Regions from separate parts of the Phycicoccus mangrovi genome, predicted to be linked through region 3. Evidence: predicted binding sites of a transcription regulator. Region 3 holds the regulator's gene; each other region holds the start of a gene.
The links. The regulator HrcA, encoded in region 3, represses chaperone genes, less so after heat shock. The targets are predictions, from matches to a motif close to TTNGCACTCGNNNNNNNCGAGTGCNAA.

Region 1 (7,255 bases), on a different contig from region 3:
TCCTTGAGCTCGGGGGTGGTGCGGGCGCCGACGTAGAACATCGACTGGTGCAGGCCCCCGACGAGCTGGTGGACGACGGCGCCGACCGGCCCGCGGTAGGCGACCTGGCCCTCGATGCCCTCCGGGACGATCTTGTCGTCGGAGGTGACGTCGGCCTGGAAGTAGCGGTCCTTGGAGTAGGACTTCTTGCCGCGCGAGGACATCGCGCCGAGCGAGCCCATCCCGCGGTAGGCCTTGAACTGCTTGCCGTTGATGAAGACGAGCTCGCCGGGGCTCTCCTCGCAACCGGCGAGCAGCGAGCCGACCATGACGGTGTCGGCGCCCGCGACGAGGGCCTTGGCGATGTCGCCGGAGTACTGGAGGCCGCCGTCGCCGATGAGCGGGACGCCCGCCGGGCGGCACGCGAGGGACGCCTCGTAGATCGCGGTGACCTGCGGGACCCCGACCCCGGCGACGACACGCGTCGTGCAGATGGAGCCCGGCCCGACACCGACCTTGACGGCGTCGACACCCGCGTCGACGAGGGCCTGCGCCCCGGCGCGCGTGGCGACGTTGCCGCCGATGACCTGGACGTGCCGCAGCGCCGGGTCCTTCTTGACCCGCTCGATCATCTCGAGGAGGAGCCGGGCGTGGCCGTGCGCGGTGTCGACGACGAGCACGTCGACCCCCGCCTCGACGAGCGTCGTCGCGCGCTCCCAGGCCTCGCCGAAGTAGCCGACCGCCGCACCGACGAGCAGGCGCCCGTCGGCGTCCTTGCTCGCGTTGGGGAACTGCTCGGACTTGACGAAGTCCTTGACGGTGATGAGCCCGCGCAGGCGCCCCTCGGTGTCGATGATCGGCAGGCGCTCGCGCTTGTGCTGGCGCAGCAGGCTCGTCGCCTCCTCGTGGCTGATGCCGACGTGGCCGGTGATGAGCGGCATCGGCGTCATCACGTCGCGCACGAGGGTGTCGGCCCACTCGGCGACGGGCGTGAAGCGCAGGTCGCGGTTGGTGACGATGCCGAGCAGGTGCTCGCCCGGGTCGACGACCGGCAGCCCGGAGACGCGGTAGCGGCCGCAGATCTCGTCGAGCTCCTCGAGGGTGGCGTCCGGCCCGATCGTCACGGGGTTGGAGATCATCCCGGTCTGGGTCCGCTTGACGAGGTCGACCTGGTAGGCCTGGTCCTCGATCGAGAGGTTGCGGTGGAGGATGCCGAGGCCGCCGTTGCGGGCCATGGCGATGGCCATCCGGGCCTCGGTGACGGTGTCCATCGCGGCGGACACGAGCGGCACGCGCAGCGAGATGCCGCGGGTCAGGCGCGAGGTGGTGTCGACCTCGCTCGGGATGACGTCGGTCTCGCCGGGCTGCAGCAGGACGTCGTCGTAGGTGAGGCCGAGGGCCGCGAACGGGCCGGCCGGTGCGGGCTCCGCCGAGGCCGCGGTGACGGCCGGGGCGTCGGGCGCCGCAGGGGTGGTGGTGTCGCGCGTCTCGTCGAGTCCGAGGCTCATCACCCGATTCTACGTCCCCCGCGCGCTGCCCCCGGACGGGCCGCTCGGCCCTCCCGGGCGGGCGCGCGCGGGCCGCTCCGGTTGCGGACCTGAGGCCCCCGCGCAACCCTTGACCAAAGCCTTACCCGACGCTTGCCCTGCCATCGACAAACCGCCCATACGGTGAAACCCGTGCCGCCCGAGGGGGTCGGCACACGATCATCGTGGAGGTGGAGCATGGCCGAGATCACCCGGCTCCCGGGCCCTGTCGCGGACCTGTGGGACTGGCAGCTCGAGGGCTCCTGTCGTCGGGTCGGTCCCGAGGTGTTCTTCCACCCGGAGGGCGAGCGCGGCAGCAAGCGCTCCCGCCGCGCCACCGCGGCCAAGGAGATCTGCCTCGCCTGCCCCGTCATCCAGCAGTGCCGCGAGCACGCCCTGGCCGTCCGCGAGCCCTACGGGGTCTGGGGCGGTCTCACCGAGGACGAGCGCGAGAGCGTCTACGCCCGCCAGCGTCACCTGGCGTCCTGACCGACGCCACCCGATAGCCGGCTCCCGCCCCACGCGGGAGTCCGGTCGGCCCTCCGGGGGTCGGCCGAGGAAGCGGTGGACCGTGGGGGCGAGAGCCCACGGTCCGCCGCTCCTCACCAGCGCGGAACCGTTCGTGGGGGCGAGAGCCCACGGCCGGCGACCGCGACCGTGGGACCGCGCCCGGACGGCACTCGTGCTCGCCGTCCGGGCGCGGCCACGCGTAGCCTGACCCGGTGCCCGACGACGCCCTCGAGGTCCCCATCCGTGACGAGTCCATCCGGCTCGGCCAGCTGCTCAAGCTGAGCGGCCTCGTCGACGACGGCGCGACCGCCCGGGAAGTCGTCGAGCGGGGGCTCGTCTTCGTCAACGGCGAGGTCGACACCCGCCGCGGCCGCCAGGTGCGGGTCGGTGACGTCGTCACCCTCGACGGCTGCGGGAGCCTGCGCGTCACCTCCGCCTGACCCCCTCACCCCACTGATTGCCCATCCGCCACCTCCGAGGGTCCCGGATCGGGGCCTGGAAGTGGCGGATGGGCAAGAAGTCGCGGCTCGGGCAGGGCTCCCGGTCAGGGGGTCGTGCAGAGCCAGTCGACGCCGGCCGCGACGTGGAGCGCCGTCGTGTCGACGAGCGGGACCCCGGCGTCGCCGTCGCGCAGGAGCAGTCCGATCTCGGTGCAGCCGAGGACGACCGCCTCCGCCCCGTCGGCAACCAGCTGCTCGACGACCCCGAGGTAGGCGGCGCGCGACTCCTCGCGGACGACGTCGCGGACGAGCTCGTCGTAGATGACCCGGTGCACGAGCTCGCGGTCGGCCTCCCCGGGCACGATCACGTCGAGGCCGCGGGCACGGAGCCGGTCGGCGTAGAAGGCCTGCTCCATCGTGAAGCGGGTCGCGAGCAGGCCGACCCGTCGGTGGCCGCCGGCCAGCAGCGCGTCGGCCGTCGGGTCGGCGATGTGCAGCAGCGGCACGCCCGCCGCGGCCTCGATGTCCTCGGCGACCCGGTGCATCGTGTTCGTCGCGAGGAGCAGCGCCTGCGCTCCCCCGGCCGCCAGCCCGCGGGCGGCATCGGCGAGGAGCGCGGCCGTGGCGGGCCAGTCGTCGGCGTGCTGCGCGGCGGCGACCGGTGCGAAGTCGACCGAGTGCAGCAGGAGGCGGGCCGAGTGCAGCCCGCCGAGCCGCGCCGCGACGCCGGCGTTGAGCCCCCGGTAGTAGGCCTCGGTCGAGGTCCAGCTCATCCCGCCGAGCACCCCGAGCAGCCGCATGCGCCCGACCCTACGCCGCGGCGGCGACGCCGACCGGCACGACGACGCCGCCCGGCCCCCTGACGGGGACCGGGCGGCGTGCGGTGTCGCGGGAGGTGGGGCTCAGTGGCCGTGCCCGTGGCCGTGGCCACCGGCGGCAGCCGGCTCCTCCTCCTTCTTCTCGACGACGAGGGTGTCGGTGGTGAGGACCATCGACGCGATCGAGGCCGCGTTGCGCAGCGCCGAGCGGGTCACCTTGACCGGGTCGATGACGCCGGCCTTGACGAGGTCCTCGTACTCGCCGGTGGCGGCGTTGAGGCCCTGGCCCGCGGGGAGCTCGGAGACCTTCGCCACCGCGACGTAGCCCTGCAGGCCCGCGTTCTCGGCGATCCAGCGCAGCGGCTCGGCCGCGGCCTTGCGGACGATGTTCGCGCCCACGGCCTCGTCGCCCTCGAGCCCGATGGTGTCGAGCACGGCGACGGCCTGGATGAGCGCGGAGCCACCGCCGGAGACGATGCCCTCCTCGATCGCGGCGCGCGTCGCGGAGATCGCGTCCTCGATGCGGTGCTTCTTCTCCTTGAGCTCGACCTCGGTGTGCGCGCCGACCTTGATGACGCAGACGCCGCCGGCGAGCTTCGCGAGGCGCTCCTGGAGCTTCTCGCGGTCCCAGTCGGAGTCGGTGCGCTCGATCTCCTGCTTGATCTGGGCGACGCGGCCCTCGACGTCGGAGGCCTCGCCCGCGCCGTCGATGATGACCGTCGAGTCCTTGGTGACGACGACGCGGCGCGCCTGGCCGAGGGTCTCGAGACCGACCTGGTCGAGCTTGAGGCCGACCTCCTCGGCGACGACCTGGCCGCCGGTGAGGACCGCCATGTCCTGGAGCATCGCCTTGCGGCGGTCGCCGAAGCCGGGGGCCTTGACGGCGACGACGTTGAAGGTGCCGCGCATCTTGTTGACGACGAGCGTCGAGAGGGCCTCGCCGTCGACGTCCTCGGCGATGATGACGAGCGGCTTGCCCGACTGGACGACCTTCTCGAGCACCGGCAGGACGTCGGCGATCGCCGAGATCTTGCCCTGGTTGATGAGCACGTAGGCGTCCTCGACGACGGCCTCCATGCGCTCCGGGTCGGAGACGAAGTACGGGGAGATGTAGCCCTTGTCGAACTGCATGCCCTCGGTGAACTCGAGCTCGGTGGAGGCGGTCGAGGACTCCTCGACGGTGATGACGCCGTCCTTGCCGACCTTGTCGAACGCGTCGGCGATGGTGGCGCCGATCTCGGTGTCCTGCGCGGAGAGCGAGGCGACCTGGGCGATCTCGTCCTTGGACTCGATCTCGCGGGCGTTCTCGAGCAGGCGCTCGGAGACGGCGTCGACGGCCTTGTCCATCCCGCGCTTGAGGCCCGAGGGGGCGGCGCCGGCCGCGACGTTGCGCAGGCCCTCCTTGACCATCGCCTGGGCGAGGACCGTCGCGGTCGTCGTCCCGTCACCGGCGATGTCGTTGGTCTTGGTGGCGACCTCCTTGGCGAGCTGCGCGCCGAGGTTCTCGTAGGCGTCCTCGAGCTCGACCTCGCGGGCGATCGTGACGCCGTCGTTCGTGATCGTGGGGGCGCCCCACTTCTTGTCGATGACGACGTTGCGGCCCTTCGGGCCGAGCGTCACCTTGACGGCGTTCGCGAGGGCGTCGACGCCCCGCTCGAGCGCCTTGCGGGCGGAGTCGTTGAACTCCAGTTCCTTGGCCATGGGTGTCCTTTGCTGGGGGTGACGGGCGGCGCGGTGCGCCCGGCCCGTCGCGTGGGTCAGGGGGATGCCGGACGCGTCCCGGCGGCACGGGGCCGCCGGGACGCGGTCACGGCGTCAGCGGACTGCTCAGCCGACGACGGCGAGCACGTCACGGGCGGAGAGGATGAGGTACTCCTCGCCGCCGTGCTTGATCTCGGTGCCGCCGTACTTGCTGAAGATGACCCGGTCGCCGACCTGGACGTCGAGCGGGACCCGGTTGCCCTTGTCGTCGATGCGACCGGGGCCGACCGCGAGGACCTCGCCCTCCTGGGGCTTCTCCTTCGCGGTGTCCGGGATGACGAGACCGGACGCGGTGGTCTGCTCGGCCTCGAGGCTCTTGATGACGATGCGGTCCTCGAGCGGCTTGATGGAAACCGACACGGTGTGCTCCTCCCCTTGCTGGGATGAGTCGAAGTGGACGGGGACGTGCGCGTCCGGGCCGTGCTCGCCGTCGCGGGGGTCGACCGCGGCCCGGGGTGCGCTGGCACTCGCACGGGGCGAGTGCCAATGAGGCAAATCTAGGCCGCGCTTAGCACTCGGTCAACTCGAGTGCCAGCCGGGCGCGGCGCGGGCGTCCGGAGGGTTCGCACCGGGCCCCGAGGAGGCGGATGGCAGGATGACCGGCCGTGGACGTCGGCATCGTGCGAGCCCTGGGGTCGCCGGACGGGAAGGAGCTCCTGCGCTCCCTCCCGCCGTACGACCCGGCCGCGGTGTTCGCGCTCCAGGACCGGCTGCGCCGCGAGGGCCACGCGCCCGACTTCGTGGCCGCCGTCCTCACCCAGCAGCGGCTGCGCGCGCGGGCCGTCGCGAAGTTCGGCGAGTTCGCCGGCGATCTCCTCTACACGCCCGACGGGCTCGAGCAGGCCTCGCGGCTCGAGGTCGCGGCCACCCACGCGGGCCGCTTCTACAACGCCTCGCTGGCGACGGTGCACGACCTCGGCTGCGGCATCGGCAGCGACGCCGTCGCGATGTCGGCGCTCGGCGTCACCGTGCAGGCCGTCGACATCGACCCCGTGACGGCGGCGATCGCCGACACCAACCTGCGGCCCTGGCCCGACTCGCGCGCCCACGAGGGCTACGCCGAGGAGTTCGAGCCCCCGCGCGACCCGCTGCGCTCGCGCGTCGGCGTGTGGCTCGACCCGGCGCGCCGCATCCCGGGCAAGACCGGTCGGCACGGGCGCATCAAGCGGGTGTTCCGGCTCGACGAGATCCGGCCGTCGTGGCAGTTCGTCCTCCAGGTGGCGACGGCGGTGCCGGCCACCGGGGCGAAGCTCTCGCCGTCGATGCCGCACGACGCCATCCCGCTCGGCACCGAGGCGCAGTGGACCTCGTACGGCGGCGAGGTGCTCGAGTGCGCCGTCTGGTGGGGGCCGCTCGCGCAGCGCCCCGGCCGCAGCGCGCGCATCCTCGCGGCGGGGCGCCCGCCGGTCGAGGTCGACGAGACGATGGCCGAGCCGGACCCGCCGACCGCCGAGGGCACCGGCTCGATCGGCGCCTGGCTCTACGAGCCGGACCGCGCAGTCACGCAGGCCGGCCTGCTCGGGGCCGTGACCGGGGCGACGCTCGGGGTCGAGGTCGACACCGGGCTCGGGTACGTCCTCTCGGATGCCGAGGTCGACCTGCCGTACGCGCGGCGGTACGCGGTGCTCGAGTCGATGCCGTTCACCGTCAAGACGCTGCGGGCGTGGCTGGCGCAACACGGCGTGACCGGGCTGACCGTCAAGAAGCGCGGGGTCCGGCTCGACGACGACGAGCTGCGGCGGCAGCTGAAGATCGGGCGCGGCGCCGGCGACGGGGCGCAGGCGACGGTCGTGCTCACGCGGGTCGCGGGCCAGCAGACGGCGATCGTCGTCGAGCCCGTGGTGCCGTCCGCGCCGCCCGCCGGCTGAGGCGGGTCAGGGGCCGACGAGGTCGCGCGCGCCGAGGACCTCCGGCGGGATGCCGAACGCCTCGACGAGCTCGAGTGCGACGGGCCGCAGGCGCCGCAGCAGCGCCGTCACCTCGCGCGTGATGGCCTTCGAGCGCGGCGCCGACAGCCGGCCGTGCTCGAGGAACCAGCCGCGGTCGGCCTCGATGGTCACGAGCGCGTGCAGGTCGCACAGCGCCCCGAGCACCTCGCGCGTCGGCCCCTCCGGCTGGGCCCGCACCTGCGCGACGAACGCCTCGACGACAAAACGCTCGACGTGCGAGCGGGCCGCGGCGATGACGTGGTCCTGCACGTCGTTGAACACCTCGCCCGGCG
Region 2 (7,255 bases), on a different contig from region 3:
GAGGTGTCCAGCCGACACGCCGCGGGACGCGCCGAGCGGAATGACACGGGTGTCATTTCGCGGCTACAGTGAGGGCCGAAGCCACACGCGACGAAGGGTCGAGAACACACCGTGAGTGCCGCCTCCGAACAGGTCACCCCTGCCGTCAGCGCCTCGGACCTCTCCGAGCGCGACCGGGAGGTGCTCGCCTTCGAGCGGCAGTGGTGGAAGTACGCCGGCTCCAAGGAGACGGCCATCAAGGAGCTCTTCGACATGAGCTCGACGCGGTACTACCAGGTGCTCAACGGGCTCATCGACAACCCCGTGGCCCTCGCGCACGACCCGATGCTCGTCAAGCGCCTGCGGCGCCTGCGGGCCAGCCGCCAGCGCGCCCGCTCGGCCCGCCGCCTCGGCATGGAGCCCTGAGCCGGGAGGCCCCCAGAACCAGAGATGCCCGTCCGTGAGGGAAGCCGGACGGGCATCTCTGCTGTCCGGCCCCTCCCGCGCAGCGCCGTCCCACCCGGCAGCCGCCTCGTCCCACCCGTCGAGCGAACAGGACACGCCGCGTGCGCGGGGGCGCAGGCGGCGTGTTCTGTTCACTCGACGGGGTGAGGGCCCGGGCGTCAGGGGAGGTCGGGGTCGGGGAACTCGACCGGCCAGCCCTTCTTGGCCAGCTGGTCGCGGACCCGGCGCAGGTCCTTGTCGCTGGGGTCGGCGTGCGTGTACTCGGTGATGGCGGCGGCGATGTCCGACGGCCCGGCGGGGCTGACGTCGGCCCGGCGCAGCGCCTTGGCGACCTTCTTGACCTCGGAGCGGGTCAGGCGGCGCTCGAGGAGCGCGAGCAACGGGACGTAGTCGTGCTCCGGCACACCGCCGGGGTAGCCCTCGCGCAGCCAGTTGACGATGCGGGCGAGCGGGCTGCCCTCGCGCGGCGGGGCCTCGTCCTCCTCCTCGTCCATGCCACCGAGCGGCCAGCCGCCGAGGACGAGCTTGGCGCTGACCTGGCGGACCTGCTCGTCCTCGGGGACGAGGGCACGGACGGCCTTGCGCGAGAGCAGCTTCTCGACGGCCAGCTTGCGCAGGACGTCGTGCGCCGCGTGGGTGCCCAGCTGCTCCTGGAGGACCGCGCCGAGGGCGGCCGCCTCGGCATCCGGGACGCCGTCGGGGAAACCGGCCCGGATGTGGGCGATCACCGAGTGCGACAGCTGCGGCATGGCGGGACTCACTTCTTGTCGACGATGGTCGGGAACACGTGCTCGAAGCTCACGGCCTTCCCGAAGCCGCTCGCGACGATGAGCACGAGGCCGAGCACGACCCCGCCGACGATGATCGCGACGAGCAGCCCGGCGAGGACCCGTCCGAGCGGCGAGTACCGCACGCTACCGTCCGGGGCCTCGTCGGCGCCGACGACGAGCGCCCGCATGGCGAGGGCGTAGATCACGGGCAGGCCGGCCCCGAAGAGCAGGCCGACGACGAGGACGTTGCCGGCGCCCTCGAGGGCGAGCTGAATGCTGCGCATGGTGGTCCGTCCTCCCGGTCAGCGGGTCGGGGTCTTGGTGGGGGCGGGGGTGGTCGCGGCCGGGTCGCCGCCCGCGGCGCCCCACTCCTCGGTCACGTTGTGGGCCCCGACGTGCTCGCGCTTGGAGCGCAGGTACATGAACAGGGACGCCGCGCAGAGGATCGCGAAGACGAGCAGCGCACCGGGGGCCCCGCCGAGCGTGTGCCCGACCCACCACATGAGGGCGCCCATCCCGGCGGCGATGGGGAAGGTCAGCGCCCAGGCGACGACCATCCGGCCGGCGGTCGACCAGCGCACGTGCGTGCCGCGCCCGAGGCCGCCGCCGAGGACCGAGCCGGTCGCGACGTGGGTCGTCGAGAGGGCGAACCCGAGGTGGCTCGAGGCGAGGAGGACGGCCGCGGTGGCGCCGTCGCTCGAGAGGCCCTGGCGCGGCGTGATGTCGACCAGGCCCTTGCCGAGGGTGCGGATGATCCGCCAGCCGCCGATGTAGGTGCCGAGGGCGATGGCCGTCGCGGCGCTCACCTTGACCCAGATCGGGACGGCGTCGGTGCGGTCCCAGTGGCCGCTGGCGATGAGGGCGAGCGTCATGACGCCCATCGTCTTCTGGGCGTCGTTCGTGCCGTGCGCGAGGGAGACGAGGGACGCGCTGCCGATCTGGCCCCAGCGGAAGTAGCGCTCGTTGAGCCGGTGCATGACCGACGCCGTGATGCGGTGCACGAGCCAGCACCCGATGAACGCGACGACGAGCGCGACCGCGGGGGAGAGCAGCGAGGGCAGGAGGATCTTCCCGACGACGCCGTCGAGCTTGGTGCCGTCGCCGGTCCACTTGACGCCCGCGAGGCCCAGGCCCGCGGCGCCGGCGCCGGTCAGCCCGCCGAGGAGGGCGTGCGACGAGCTCGAGGGCAGCCCGAGCAGCCAGGTGAAGAGGTTCCAGACGATGCCGCCGACGAGGCCGGCGAGCACGATGAGCAGCAGCGCCTCACCGCCGTCGGTCAGGAGCTCGGGCCGGGGGGCCCCGCTCTTGTCCTGGATCTTGATGACGGCGTTCGACACGGTGAGGGCGACCTCGACGGAGAGGAAGGCGCCGACGAGGTTGAGCACCGCGCTGAGCCCGACCGCCACCTTGGGCGCGAGGGCCCCGGTGGAGATCGAGGCCGCCATCGCGTTGGCCGTGTCGTGGAAGCCGTTCGTGAAGTCGAAGGCCAGGGCCGTCACGATGACGAGCACGAGGATGAGGGTCGCTGCGTCCACGAGGCACCAGTGTGGGGCGGCAACCCTCGCTTCACCAAGACGGGGGCCGTCGTTCACCCGTTGTTCACCCGGGGTGCGGCGACTGCTGCGGCTCACGGGGCGTGTGGGGCGCGCCGCGGCGCACGCTTTGTCAGGATGGGGCGATGAACGACCTGGACTGGAGCACCCCGGACGGCCTCGCCGCGATCCGCGCGCACCTCGTCGAGCGCATCGACGGATGGCAGGAGCCGGCCGCCCACGCGGTGGGGCTGTCACCGGCCTCCTCGACGCCGGACTGGCTCTTCCCGCACGTCACGGCGGCGCCCGGCGGCCGGCCCGCCCTCGCGACGGTCGTCCTCGCGACGGTGCTCGGCCACGACGGCTCGACCGCCACCCTGCCCCTGTCGCGCTCGGACCTGGCGGCCGCCGTCGAGTCGCTCGAGCCGGCCGAGGCGTGCACGGACCTCCCGCACCCCAACCTCGCCGCCTGGCGCGAGGTGCTCGCCGAGCTCGACGGCAACCCGGCCCGCGAGGCGGTGGCCGTCTTCGTCGCCGACCTCGAGGACCCGGTGGCCTCGGAGGCCGACGCCTCGCTGCGCGTCCACCTCGACGGGGCCGACCCCGCACTCTGACCCCGGAGCGGCCCGGGCCGCTCAGAACCGGCCGTGGACGAGCTCCTCGGCGAAGCGGCGGGTCAACGGCTCGCGCAGGCGTCGCAGCTCGGTGTCGGTGCGCTCGAGGAGCGCGGTGTCGAGCGCCGTCGGCGCCGCGTCGGGCATCCGCGCGACGAGGTCGAGCCGCAGGGCCGTCGGTGGGTGGGTGTCGTCGACCCGGTGGTGCGTGAGGACGCTCCCGCGACGGCGACGCTCGAGCTCGCGGGTCGTGGGCCGCGGCGCGGCCTCGAGGGCCGGCCAGGGGTCGGCGCGCGTGCGGGCCGCCACCTGGGCCGCCGTGAGACCTCGCGGGGTCCCGAGGAGGGAGACGAGCCCGCCGGCCACCGCGCGGGGACCGGCGGCGCGGGCCGCGAGCCGGTCGGCGACGTACTCGGCGTGCTGGGACCAGGCCGCGTCGAGGCGGCCGAGGAGGACCACGAGCCCGATCACCGGGGCGGCGAGGACGCGCTGGACGACGCCGCCGAGCGCGCTCGACGCGCTGACGAGGAGGCTGTCGTGATCACCCGTGTCCCCGGGCCACAGGACGGTGGCCGCCCGCCCGAGCACCGAGAGCGCGGCCCCGACGACCCGGCCGGCGGCCGTGTCGTGCGAGCGGAGGTGACCGAGCTCGTGCGCCAGCACGCCGACGCGCTCGTCCGGGTCGAGCGCGGCCCAGAGCGGCAGGCCGAGGACGAGGGCCTGGCGGCGGCCCCAGCCGAGCGAGATGACGTACGCGTTCCAGTCGGTCTCGAGCCCGAGGACGGCCGGGGGCCGCACACCGACCTCGTCGGCCAGCCGGTGCACGAGCGCGTGGAGGGCCGGCGCCTCGTCGGCGGTGACGACGACCACCTTGGGGTCCAGGCGGGTGGGGCGGGGGAGGAGCTCCCACGCGAGGAGCGTGAGGAACGCCAGCACGCCGACGCGCCACCACCCCGTGAGCGACAGCGCCCATCCGACGAGTGCGGCGACGAGGACGGCCGCGACGACGAGCACGCCGACCGACAGGACGAGCGCGGCCCGGCGGCTGGGGGCCGCGCGCACCGAGCCGGGGTCGGCGGCCAGCCGGCCGTGCAGCTGCTCGGCCGCCCGTCGCAGCGGCCGCTCCAGACGACGCGCGAGCAGCCCGACCGGCGGGGCGCCCTCGGCCGCCACGCCCCAGTCGCACGCCGGGCACCAGCGCGGCATCGCCGGCTCCACCTCGAGCGGCGTCGCGCACCGCGGGCAGGCGCGGTCGGTCGTGGTCGCGTGCGTCCCCTCCGTCACCGCCCGATCGTGGCACGGGCGCGGACCCGGCGGGCAGCGTTTGCACTCTCCCGGTGAGAGTGCCAATAATGACCATTAGCACTCTCATCATGAGAGTGACAGAACAGACCGGTCCGGTGAGGGCAGGTGCGCCGACGGTGACGTGAGCCGCGGCCCCGGCCCGTCCGTCGCGGGCACCGCCCGGTCCCACCATCGATTCGCGTGGGAGGAACCACCCGAATGGCCAAGATCATCGCTTTCGACGAGGAGGCACGCCGCGGTCTCGAGCGGGGCATGAACACCCTCGCCGACGCCGTCAAGGTGACCCTCGGTCCGAAGGGCCGCAACGTCGTCCTGGAGAAGAAGTGGGGCGCCCCCACGATCACCAACGACGGTGTCTCGATCGCCAAGGAGATCGAGCTCGACGACCCGTACGAGAAGATCGGCGCCGAGCTGGTCAAGGAGGTCGCGAAGAAGACCGACGACGTCGCCGGTGACGGCACGACGACGGCCACCGTCCTCGCCCAGGCGCTCGTCCGCGAGGGCCTGCGCAACGTCGCCGCCGGGGCCAACCCGATGGCGCTCAAGCGCGGCATCGAGAAGGCCGTCCGCGCCGTCTCCGACGAGCTGCTCGCCAGCGCCAAGGACGTCGAGACCAAGGAGCAGATCGCTGCCACGGCCTCGATCTCCGCTGCTGACCCCCAGATCGGCGAGATGATCGCCGAGGCCATGGACAAGGTCGGCAAGGAGGGCGTCATCACCGTCGAGGAGAGCAACACCTTCGGCCTCGAGCTCGAGCTCACCGAGGGCATGCGCTTCGACAAGGGCTACATCAGCCACTACTTCGTCACCGACACCGAGCGCATGGAGGCCGTGCTCGAGGACCCGTACGTCCTCATCGCGAACTCCAAGATCGGCTCGATCAAGGACCTGCTGCCCCTCCTCGAGAAGGTCATGCAGTCCGGCAAGCCGCTCCTCGTCATCTCCGAGGACGTCGACGGCGAGGCCCTGAGCACGCTCGTGGTCAACAAGATCCGCGGCACCTTCAAGTCCGTCGCCGTCAAGGCCCCGGGCTTCGGCGACCGCCGCAAGGCCATGCTCGGCGACATCGCCATCCTCACCGGTGGCCAGGTCATCTCCGAGGAGGTCGGCCTCAAGCTCGACAGCGCGGACCTCTCGCTCCTCGGCCGCGCCCGCAAGGTCGTCGTCACCAAGGACGAGACGACGATCGTCGAGGGTGCCGGTGACAACGACCAGATCCAGGGTCGTGTCAACCAGATCCGCGCCGAGATCGAGAAGACCGACTCGGACTACGACCGCGAGAAGCTCCAGGAGCGCCTCGCCAAGCTCGCCGGCGGCGTCGCCGTCATCAAGGCGGGCGCGGCCACCGAGGTCGAGCTCAAGGAGCGCAAGCACCGCATCGAGGACGCCGTCCGCAACGCGAAGGCCGCCGTCGAGGAGGGCATCGTCGCCGGTGGTGGCGTCGCCCTCATCCAGGCCGGGGCCAAGGCGTTCGCCTCCCTCGACCTCCAGGGTGACGAGGCCACCGGGGCGAACATCGTCAAGGTCGCCATCGAGGCGCCGCTCAAGCAGATCGCGGTCAACGCCGGTCTCGAGGGCGGGGTCGTCGCGGAGAAGGTCAGCAACCTCGAGTCGGGCTTCGGCCTCAACGCCGCCACCGGTGAGTACGTCGACCTCGTGTCGGCGGGCGTCATCGACCCGGCGAAGGTCACCCGCTCGGCGCTGCAGAACGCGGCGTCCATCGCGGCGCTGTTCCTCACGACCGAGGCCGTCATCGCCGACAAGCCCGAGAAGGCCGCTCCGGCCATGCCGGGCGGCGACGACATGGGCGGCATGGGCTTCTGAGCCCCTGACGCACCACGCTTCACGACCGACGGGCGGTCCTCCTCCGGGAGGGCCGCCCGTCGGCGTCCCACCCCCTGCTCCGGGTGGGACAGGGGTCGGGCCGGGGTGATCACCCACAGCCGCCGCCCAGCCTGGGACGGCAGGATGAGGTCATGAGCCACCCCGAGCCCGGTGAGGCCCACCCCCTCGTCCTCGGCCCGCTGCTCCGCCACGTCGACGACGTCTCGGCGACGATCTGGGTCCGCACCGCCGCGGCCGCCACGGTCACCGTCGTGCGCGACGGGCGCCGGTGGAGCGCGCCGACCTTCCGCGTCCACGGGTCGCACTACGCCCTCGTCGTCTGCGACGGCCTCGAGCCCGGCACCGACGACCCGTACGAGCTGCTCGTCGACGACGAGCGCGTCTGGCCCCTCGACGGCGCACCGCCGAGCCGCATCCGCACCCTCGACCCCGACCGGATGCCGCACTTCGCCTTCGGCTCCTGCCGCACGACGGGCACGCACGACGACGAGGGGGTGCGGCGGCACGGCGTCGACGCCCTGCGCAGCCTCGCCGTGACGCTGCGCGACGTGCCGGAGGCCGGCTGGCCCGACCTGCTCGTCCTCCTCGGCGACCAGGTGTACGCCGACACCACGCCCCACCCCGAGCTCGAGGACTTCATGCGCGCGCGGCGCAGCCTCGACGAGCCGCCGTACGAGGAGATCAAGGACTACGCGGAGTACGACGAGCTCTACCGGATCACGTGGGTCGAGCCGGTCATCCGCTG
Region 3 (7,255 bases):
GACTCCGTGACGCCGCAGGGCCTGGAGACCCTCGCGGCGGGTGGTTTCACGCGGGTGAGCCTCGGGATGCAGAGCGCCGTCCCGAGCGTCCTCGCCACCTTGGACCGCACGCACGACCCGGCACGGGTCGCGCAGGCCGTCGCCGCCGCGCGCACCGCCGGCCTCGCGACGAGCCTCGACCTCATCTACGGCACCCCCGGGGAGTCGCTCGACGACTGGCGCACGAGCCTCGAGGCCGCCCTGGCGCTCGAGCCCGACCACGTCTCGGCGTACGCCCTCGTCGTCGAGGAAGGCACCCGGATGGCCCGGCAGGTGGCCCGCGGCGAGCTGCCCGAGCCCGAGGGCGACGACGAGGCGGACAAGTACGAGCTCGCCGACACGGTTCTCGCGCAGGCGGGTTACGACTGGTACGAGGTGAGCAACTGGGCGCGCACGCCGGCCGACCGGTGCCGCCACAACGAGGGGTACTGGCGCGGGGACGCCTGGTGGGGCATCGGCCCCGGAGCCCACGGGCACGTCGGCGGTGTGCGCTGGTGGAACGTCAAGCACCCGCGCGCGTACGCGGCCCGGCTGGCCGCGGGCGAGTCCCCGGCGGCGGCCCGCGAGGTCCTCACCGCCGAGCAGCGCCACGACGAGGAGGTGCTCCTCGGGGTGCGCCTGCGCGAGGGGCTCGACCTCGGTCGGCTCGACGACGCGGGCCGCACGGCCGTGGCCGGGCTCGTCGCCGACGGGCTGCTCGAGGGACCCGCCGCCGTCCGCGACCGGCGGGCCGTCCTCACCCTGCGCGGCCGCCTGCTCGCCGACACGGTCGTGCGCCGGCTGCTCGGTCCCTGACGGGCGAGCGGCCGGTGCACGGGCCGGGGTCAGCGGCGGGTCACTTGACGAAGCGCGGCGTGAACGGCGGGTTCCACCACTCCCCGTTGTTGGCCTTGACCATTCCGATGATGTGCATGACGAACGCGTAGATCCCCACGAGGAAGATCGTCACGAACCCGACGAGCACGAACATGAGGATGAACGAGACGACGACGCCGATGGCGGTCGTGATCTGGATGTTGAGGGAGTTCGCCGCGTGGGCCCGCACGAACGGCCCGCGGTCCTTGTAGACGAGGTAGATGACGAGGCTGCCGACGAAGCCGAGGGTCCCCGCGCTGACGACCATCGCCACGAGCCCGGCCGCGTGGCTGAGCAGGGCCCAGGTCTTCTCCTCCTGCGCGGTCAGCGGCGCCGCGCTCGCGTACTGCGGCTGCCCGTAGGCCGGCTGTCCGTACTGCTGCTGGCCGTACTGCTGCTGCGCGTACTGGGGCTGCGGCGGGGGCGGGGGCACCTCGCCGGCGGCCGGGGTCTCCCAGCCGGGCGTCGGCGCGGGAGCGGCGGGGGGCGCCGGCGGTCCGGCGGGGGGCGGCGGCACGCTCTGCGTGGGCTCGTCGCGCGGGACGTCGTCGCGAGGGGTGTTCTCGCTCATCTCTTCCTCCTGGGGTGGGTCTGGGACCATCGAACACCCGACGGCCGCGCGGCCCAAGGGGTTCCGGGGGCATGTCGGGGTCCGGGTCGGGGTGCGCTCAGGGCCGACCCCTACCGCCGGCGCGGGCACCGGGGCCACACTGGGCCCGTGGAGCTGCTCGAGCGGGTCCGGGCGGCGCTGCCGCCCGCGGAGGAGAAGCGGATGTTCGGGGGCGTCGCCTTCATGGTCGACGGTGCGCTCGCGTGCTCGGTCGGGTCGCGCGGGCTCCTCGTGCGGACCGGTCCGGAGCGCTTCGACGAGCTCGTCGCGCGCCCCGGGGTCGAGCCGATGGTCATGAAGGGGCGGGCCAGCCGGGGCTGGGTCGACGTCCACGCGTCGGTCCTCGAGGACGACGACGCGCTGGCGGGCTGGCTCGAGGTCGGCGTCGCCGCCGCACGGGCCGCCCGCTGACGCCTACTCGGGCGCCGTCACGAAGTCGATGAGCTCCTCGACGCGTCCGAGCAGCTCGGGCTCGAGGTCGGTCCACGAGTCGACCGAGGCGAGGATGCGCCGCCACGCCTGCGCCATGTCGGCCTGGGTCGCGTGCGGCCAGCCGAGGTGCGCCGCGATGCCGTGCTTCCACGAGGTCCCCCGCGGGATGACCGGCCACGCGTCCATCCCGAGGCGGCCGGGCTTCACCGACTGCCAGACGTCGACGTAGGGGTGGCCGACGACGAGCACGTGCTGCGCCCAGGGACGCAGCGCGCGTGCCTCGTCGACGACGCGCGACTCCTTGGTGCCCGGCACGAGGTGGTCGACGAGCACGCCCATCCGGCGGCCGGGGCCGGGGGCGAAGTCGCGGATGGCGCCGGCGAGGTCGTCGACGCCGTCGAGCATCTCGACGACGACGCCCTCGACGCGCAGGTCGTGCCCCCAGACCTTCTCGACGAGCTCGGCGTCGTGCTTGCCCTCGACGAAGATGCGCGAGCCGCTCGCGACGCGGGCGCGCTGCCCGTGGACCGCGACCGAGCCGCTGGCCGTCCGGGTGCCCGCGGCCTTGGCGGCGGCGAGGCGCCGGGCCTCGGCGGCCCGCGGCGCGACGAGGGTCACGGGGGAGCCGTCGACGAGGAAGCCCGGCCCGAGCCGGAAACCCTTGCTCCGGCCCCGCCGGTCCTCGAGGTGGACGACGTGGACGCCGCCGGCCTTCTCGACGCGCACGACGGCGCCGACCCATCCGGTCTCCACGTCCTCGACGACCGTGCCGGGCTCGGCCGGCAGCTCGACCGAGCGCCCCCGCCGGGGAGCGCGCCAGTCGCCCGAGAGCACGTCGGATCCGTACCTGTCCACCACGGCCGCGAGGCTAGCCGCGGGCGGCGACGGTCGCCGGGAGCGGCACGCGGGAGCCCCCCTCGGCTTTCGCGCGGGACGGTGCGACGACGTAGCATTGGCACTCGGACGGCGAGAGTGCCAGAGCCCGCCGTGCCGCCCGACCCGACGAGCCGCCCGAGGAGGAGCCCCGATGAGCGAGGATCGCCGCCTGCGCGTGCTCCGGGCCATCGTCCAGGACTACGTGCACACGTCCGAGCCGGTCGGCTCCAAGGCGCTGCTCGAGCGCCACCACCTCGGCGTCTCCGCGGCCACCGTGCGCAACGACATGGCCGCGCTCGAGGAGGACGGCCTCATCGCCGCGCCGCACACGAGCGCCGGCCGGGTGCCGACCGACGCCGGCTACCGGCTCTTCGTCGACCGGCTCTCCCAGATCAAGCCGATGTCGACTGCCGAGCAGCGCGCGATCGCGCACTTCCTCGAGGGGGCCGTCGACCTCGACGACGTCGTCGACCGCACCGTCCGGCTGCTGGCGTCGCTGACCCGGCAGGTCGCCGTCGTCCAGTACCCGTCGCTGTCGCGGTCCTCGGTGCGCCACGTCGAGCTCGTGCCGATCGGCCCCCAGCGGCTGCTCGTCGTCCTCATCACGACGACCGGCCGGGTCGAGCAGCGGGTCATCGAGGTCCCCACCGACCTGACGACCGACGGCGAGCGCGTCCTCTCGGCGCTGCGCACCGAGCTCAACGCGGCGACGGCGGGCCGGACCCTCGCCGACGCCTCGTCCGAGCTGGCGGGCGTCCCCGAGCGGTTCGACGCTGAAGCGCGTCCGGTCGTGCGGGCGGTCGTCGGCGCGCTCGAGGACTCCCTCGTCGAGGAGCGCGAGGAGCGGCTCGTCCTCGCCGGCACGGCCAACCTCGCCCGCGCCGGCGGCGACTTCACGGCGAGCATCGGCCCGGTGCTCGAGGCGCTCGAGGAGCACGTCGTCCTCCTGCGCCTGCTCGGCACGGTCGCCGAGGAGGGCGGCAGCCTCGCGGTGCGCATCGGGCACGAGAACCCCTACGCCGGGCTGCAGTCGACGTCGATGGTGAGCACCGGGTACGGGTCGGGCACCGACCTCGTCGCCGGCCTCGGAGTCGTCGGCCCCACCCGCATGGACTACCCCTCGACGATGGCCGCCGTGCGTGCCGTCGCCACCTACGTCTCCCGGATCCTCGCGGACTGACCCGCGCGGACCCCGCCACCACACCGACCCACGGAGGACCCCCCACCCGTGAACGACTACTACGCCGACCTCGGCGTCGCGCGCGACGCGAGCCCCGAGGACATCAAGCGCGCCTACCGCAAGGCCGCGCGCCGGCTGCACCCCGACGTCAACCCCGGCCCCGAGGCCGAGGAGCAGTTCAAGAAGGTCTCGCAGGCCTACGACGTGCTCTCCGACGCCGACAAGCGCCGCCAGTACGACATGGGCGCCGACCCCTACTCCGGGGGCGCCGCCGGGTTCGGCCAGGGCTTCTCGTTCAGCGACATCATGGACGCGTTCTTCGGCGGGCAGGCGGCCGGGCCGAACGCCGGCCCCCGCTCGCGCACCGCTCGCGGCCAGGACGCGCTCGTCCGCCTCGACATCGACCTCGGCGACGCCGTGTTCGGTGGCGAGAAGGAGCTGACCATCGACACCGCGGTCGGCTGCGGCACCTGCCACGGCGACGGCCGCCAGCCCGGCACCGGGACGCGCACCTGCGACGTCTGCGAGGGCCGCGGCGAGATCCGCCAGGTCCAGCGCAGCTTCCTCGGCCAGGTGATGACGACCCGTCCGTGCATGACCTGCCAGGGGTTCGGCCAGATCATCACCGACCCCTGCTACGAGTGCAGCGGCGACGGCCGGGTCCGCACCCGCCGCACCCTCACCCTGCGCGTCCCGGCCGGTGTCGACACCGGCACCCGCATCCAGCTGGCCGGTGAGGGCGAGGTCGGCCCCGGCAACGGCCCGGCGGGTGACCTCTACGTCGAGGTCGCGGTCCGCAAGCACCCCGTCTTCCAGCGGCGCGGCGACGACCTCCACGCGAGCGTCGAGCTGCCGATGACCGCCGCGGCGCTCGGGGCGTCCCTCTCGATGGACACCTTCGACGGGGCGCAGGAGCTCGACATCAAGCGCGGCACGCAGTCCGGCGACACCCTGACCCTGCGCGGCCTGGGCGTCACCCACCTGCGCGGCGGCGGGCGCGGCGACGTCATCGTCCACACGAGCGTGCAGACCCCGACGAGGCTCGACGGCGAGCAGGAGGAGCTGCTGCGGCGGCTCGCGGCGCTGCGCGGCGAGGAGCGTCCGCAGGGGAGGATGGCCAACCCCGCCGACGGCGGTCTCTTCGGCAAGCTGCGCGACGCCTTCAAGGCCCGCTGACCTCCGGCTCGTCCGACGACGCTCCCAGCCCGATGACGCTGCCCGTCCACCTCGTCCCCGCCGGGACCCTCGACGCCGTGGGGCCCGGGTCGGTCGTGCGCCTCGACGGCGCCGAGGGGCGGCACGCGGTGGCGGTGCGGCGCACCCGGGTCGGCGAGCGGCTGGTGCTCGCCGACGGGTCGGGGCGAGCCGTCGAGGGGGAGGTCGTCGGGGTCGACCGGGACGCCCTCGACCTGAGGGTCGACGAGGTCCGCGACGAGCCCGAGCCCGCGCCGCGCCTCGTCCTCGTCCAGGCCCTCGCCAAGGGGGAGCGCGACGACCAGGCGGTCGAGTCCGCGACGGAGTGCGGGGTCGACGAGGTCGTGCCGTGGCAGGCCGCGCGCAGCATCGTCCAGTGGCGCGGGGAGCGCGGCGAGAAGGCACGCCGCAAGTGGGACGCCGTGCTCGTCGCCGCGACCAAGCAGTCGCGGCGCACCCGTCGCCCGGTGCTCGGCCCGACCGTGACGACCGCGGGGCTCGTCGAGCGCGCCCGGGAGGCGGCCCTCGTCCTCGTGCTGCACGAGGACGCCGAGGCGCCGCTGGCCGGGGTGTCGCTGCCGGACGCCGGGGACGTGCTCGTCGTCGTCGGCCCCGAGGGCGGCATCGCCCCGGAGGAGGTCGCGGCGCTCGAGGCGGTCGGGGCGCGGACGGTGCGGCTGGGGTCGACCGTGCTGCGGGCCTCGAGCGCCGGGCCGGCCGCGCTGGCGGTGCTCAGCGCCGCCTCCCGCTGGCGCTGACCCGACCTCTCCGCCGCCCTTCCCTCTGCCCGAACGCGTGTGAAACCGCCGGGGGAGCCCGGCGGTTTCACACGCGTTCGCGATGGGCGCGGGGCTCGGGGACGGTCCTACGCTGGCGCGATGGACCTGGAGTTCACGGGGGAGGTCGTCGAGTGGCGCGGCCCGGCGCCGCACCACTTCGTCGCGCTGCCCGAGGCCGAGGCCCGCGTCCACGAGGTCGCACGGCTGGCGACCTACGGCTGGGGCTGCATCCCGGTGGCGGGCCGGCTCGGGGGCAGCGACTTCACGACGTCGCTGTTCCCCAAGGACGGCGGCTACCTCCTGCCGCTCAAGCTCGCGGTGCGGCGCCGTGAGGGCGTCGAGCTCGGGGACGTCGTGACGGTGTCGGTCTCGCTCGGCGTCTGACCGTGCAGGAACCGACACATTCGTCGACTCCTGCGCGCGGGGGTGCCGTGCGGGGCGTGCAGGAACTGACACTTTCGTCAGGTGATGCACGTCTCGTGCGGGCCGAGGCGTGCAGGAACTGACACTTTCGTCAGATGATGCACGTCCGCACGCAGGTTCTTCGGGTGGGGGCCCTTGACATCACTTGCCATTAGCGGCAAACATTGCCGTCATGAGCACGGAAGTGACGGCGAGGACGAGCGTGCTGCGCGCGCTCGCGGACCCGGTGCGGGCCCGCGTCGTCGAGGAGCTTGCCGCCGGACCGCAGCCGGCCGGGGAGCTGGCCCGGCGGGTCGGGGTCAGCGCCCCGACGATGAGCAAGCACCTGCGCACCCTGCTGGCGGCAGGCCTCGTGGTCGACGCGCGCGGAGAGGGTGACGCGAGGCTGCGTGTCTTCCGGCTGGACGGCGGGCCGGTCGAGGAGGTCCGCACCTGGCTCGACCGGGTGCAGGCCGGGTGGGACGAGCAGCTCGCGGCCTACCGCCGCCACGTCGAGCTGCGCACGACGACGGGAGCGGACGGATGACCGAGCAGGAGCAGGGCACGACGACGACCTCGCGGGTGGAGGTCCCGGCGCCGCCGGACGTCGCGTTCGCCGTCTTCACCGACGAGCTCGACCTCTGGTGGGTGCGCGGGCCGATCAACCACGTCGACGGGGGCCGGCTGCGCTCGATGCGCTGCGAGCCCGGACCGGGCGGCCGGCTCCTCGAGGTGTACGACGAGGCGGGACAGGACGTCCTCGAGCTCGCGCGCATCACCGCGTGGGAGCCCGGGCGGCGCCTCGCCTTCGACAGCTCGCTCGACGACGTGACGACCGAGGTCACCTTCGAGGCCGTCGCGGCGGGCACGCTGGTGAGCGTCATCGCC

Region 1: a site for HrcA is predicted at 5,543-5,569, ahead of groES (co-chaperone GroES). Genes of this name have one in related genera too.
Region 2: a site for HrcA is predicted at 4,684-4,710, ahead of groL (chaperonin GroEL). Genes of this name have one in related genera too.

The regions. Positions count from the first base shown of each region.
Region 1 covers NZ_JAHHWP010000008.1:369,167-376,421, reverse strand. Annotated here, with positions in the region: gene guaB (IMP dehydrogenase) at 1-1,487, opposite strand, end outside; gene KMZ30_RS06535 (WhiB family transcriptional regulator) at 1,704-1,994, shown strand; gene KMZ30_RS06530 (RNA-binding S4 domain-containing protein) at 2,228-2,455, shown strand; gene KMZ30_RS06525 (aspartate/glutamate racemase family protein) at 2,560-3,255, opposite strand; gene groL (chaperonin GroEL) at 3,358-4,974, opposite strand; gene groES (co-chaperone GroES) at 5,101-5,394, opposite strand; gene KMZ30_RS06510 (class I SAM-dependent methyltransferase) at 5,640-6,902, shown strand; gene KMZ30_RS06505 (acyl-CoA dehydrogenase family protein) at 6,909-7,255, opposite strand, start outside.
Region 2 covers NZ_JAHHWP010000008.1:148,242-155,496, forward strand. Annotated here, with positions in the region: gene KMZ30_RS05535 (DUF3263 domain-containing protein) at 112-405, shown strand; gene KMZ30_RS05540 (DUF3349 domain-containing protein) at 603-1,193, opposite strand; gene KMZ30_RS05545 (hypothetical protein) at 1,202-1,498, opposite strand; gene KMZ30_RS05550 (inorganic phosphate transporter) at 1,517-2,749, opposite strand; gene KMZ30_RS05555 (hypothetical protein) at 2,893-3,360, shown strand; gene KMZ30_RS05560 (M48 family metallopeptidase) at 3,382-4,644, opposite strand; gene groL (chaperonin GroEL) at 4,864-6,489, shown strand; gene KMZ30_RS05570 (alkaline phosphatase D family protein) at 6,642-7,255, shown strand, end outside.
Region 3 covers NZ_JAHHWP010000029.1:1,153-8,407, reverse strand. Annotated here, with positions in the region: gene hemW (radical SAM family heme chaperone HemW) at 1-834, shown strand, start outside; gene KMZ30_RS21005 (DUF4870 domain-containing protein) at 875-1,465, opposite strand; gene KMZ30_RS21000 (TfoX/Sxy family protein) at 1,613-1,915, shown strand; gene KMZ30_RS20995 (DUF3097 domain-containing protein) at 1,919-2,794, opposite strand; gene hrcA (heat-inducible transcriptional repressor HrcA) at 2,964-3,992, shown strand; gene dnaJ (molecular chaperone DnaJ) at 4,041-5,168, shown strand; gene KMZ30_RS20980 (16S rRNA (uracil(1498)-N(3))-methyltransferase) at 5,201-5,944, shown strand; gene KMZ30_RS20975 (DUF1905 domain-containing protein) at 6,065-6,349, shown strand; gene KMZ30_RS20970 (ArsR/SmtB family transcription factor) at 6,561-6,914, shown strand; gene KMZ30_RS20965 (hypothetical protein) at 6,911-7,255, shown strand, end outside.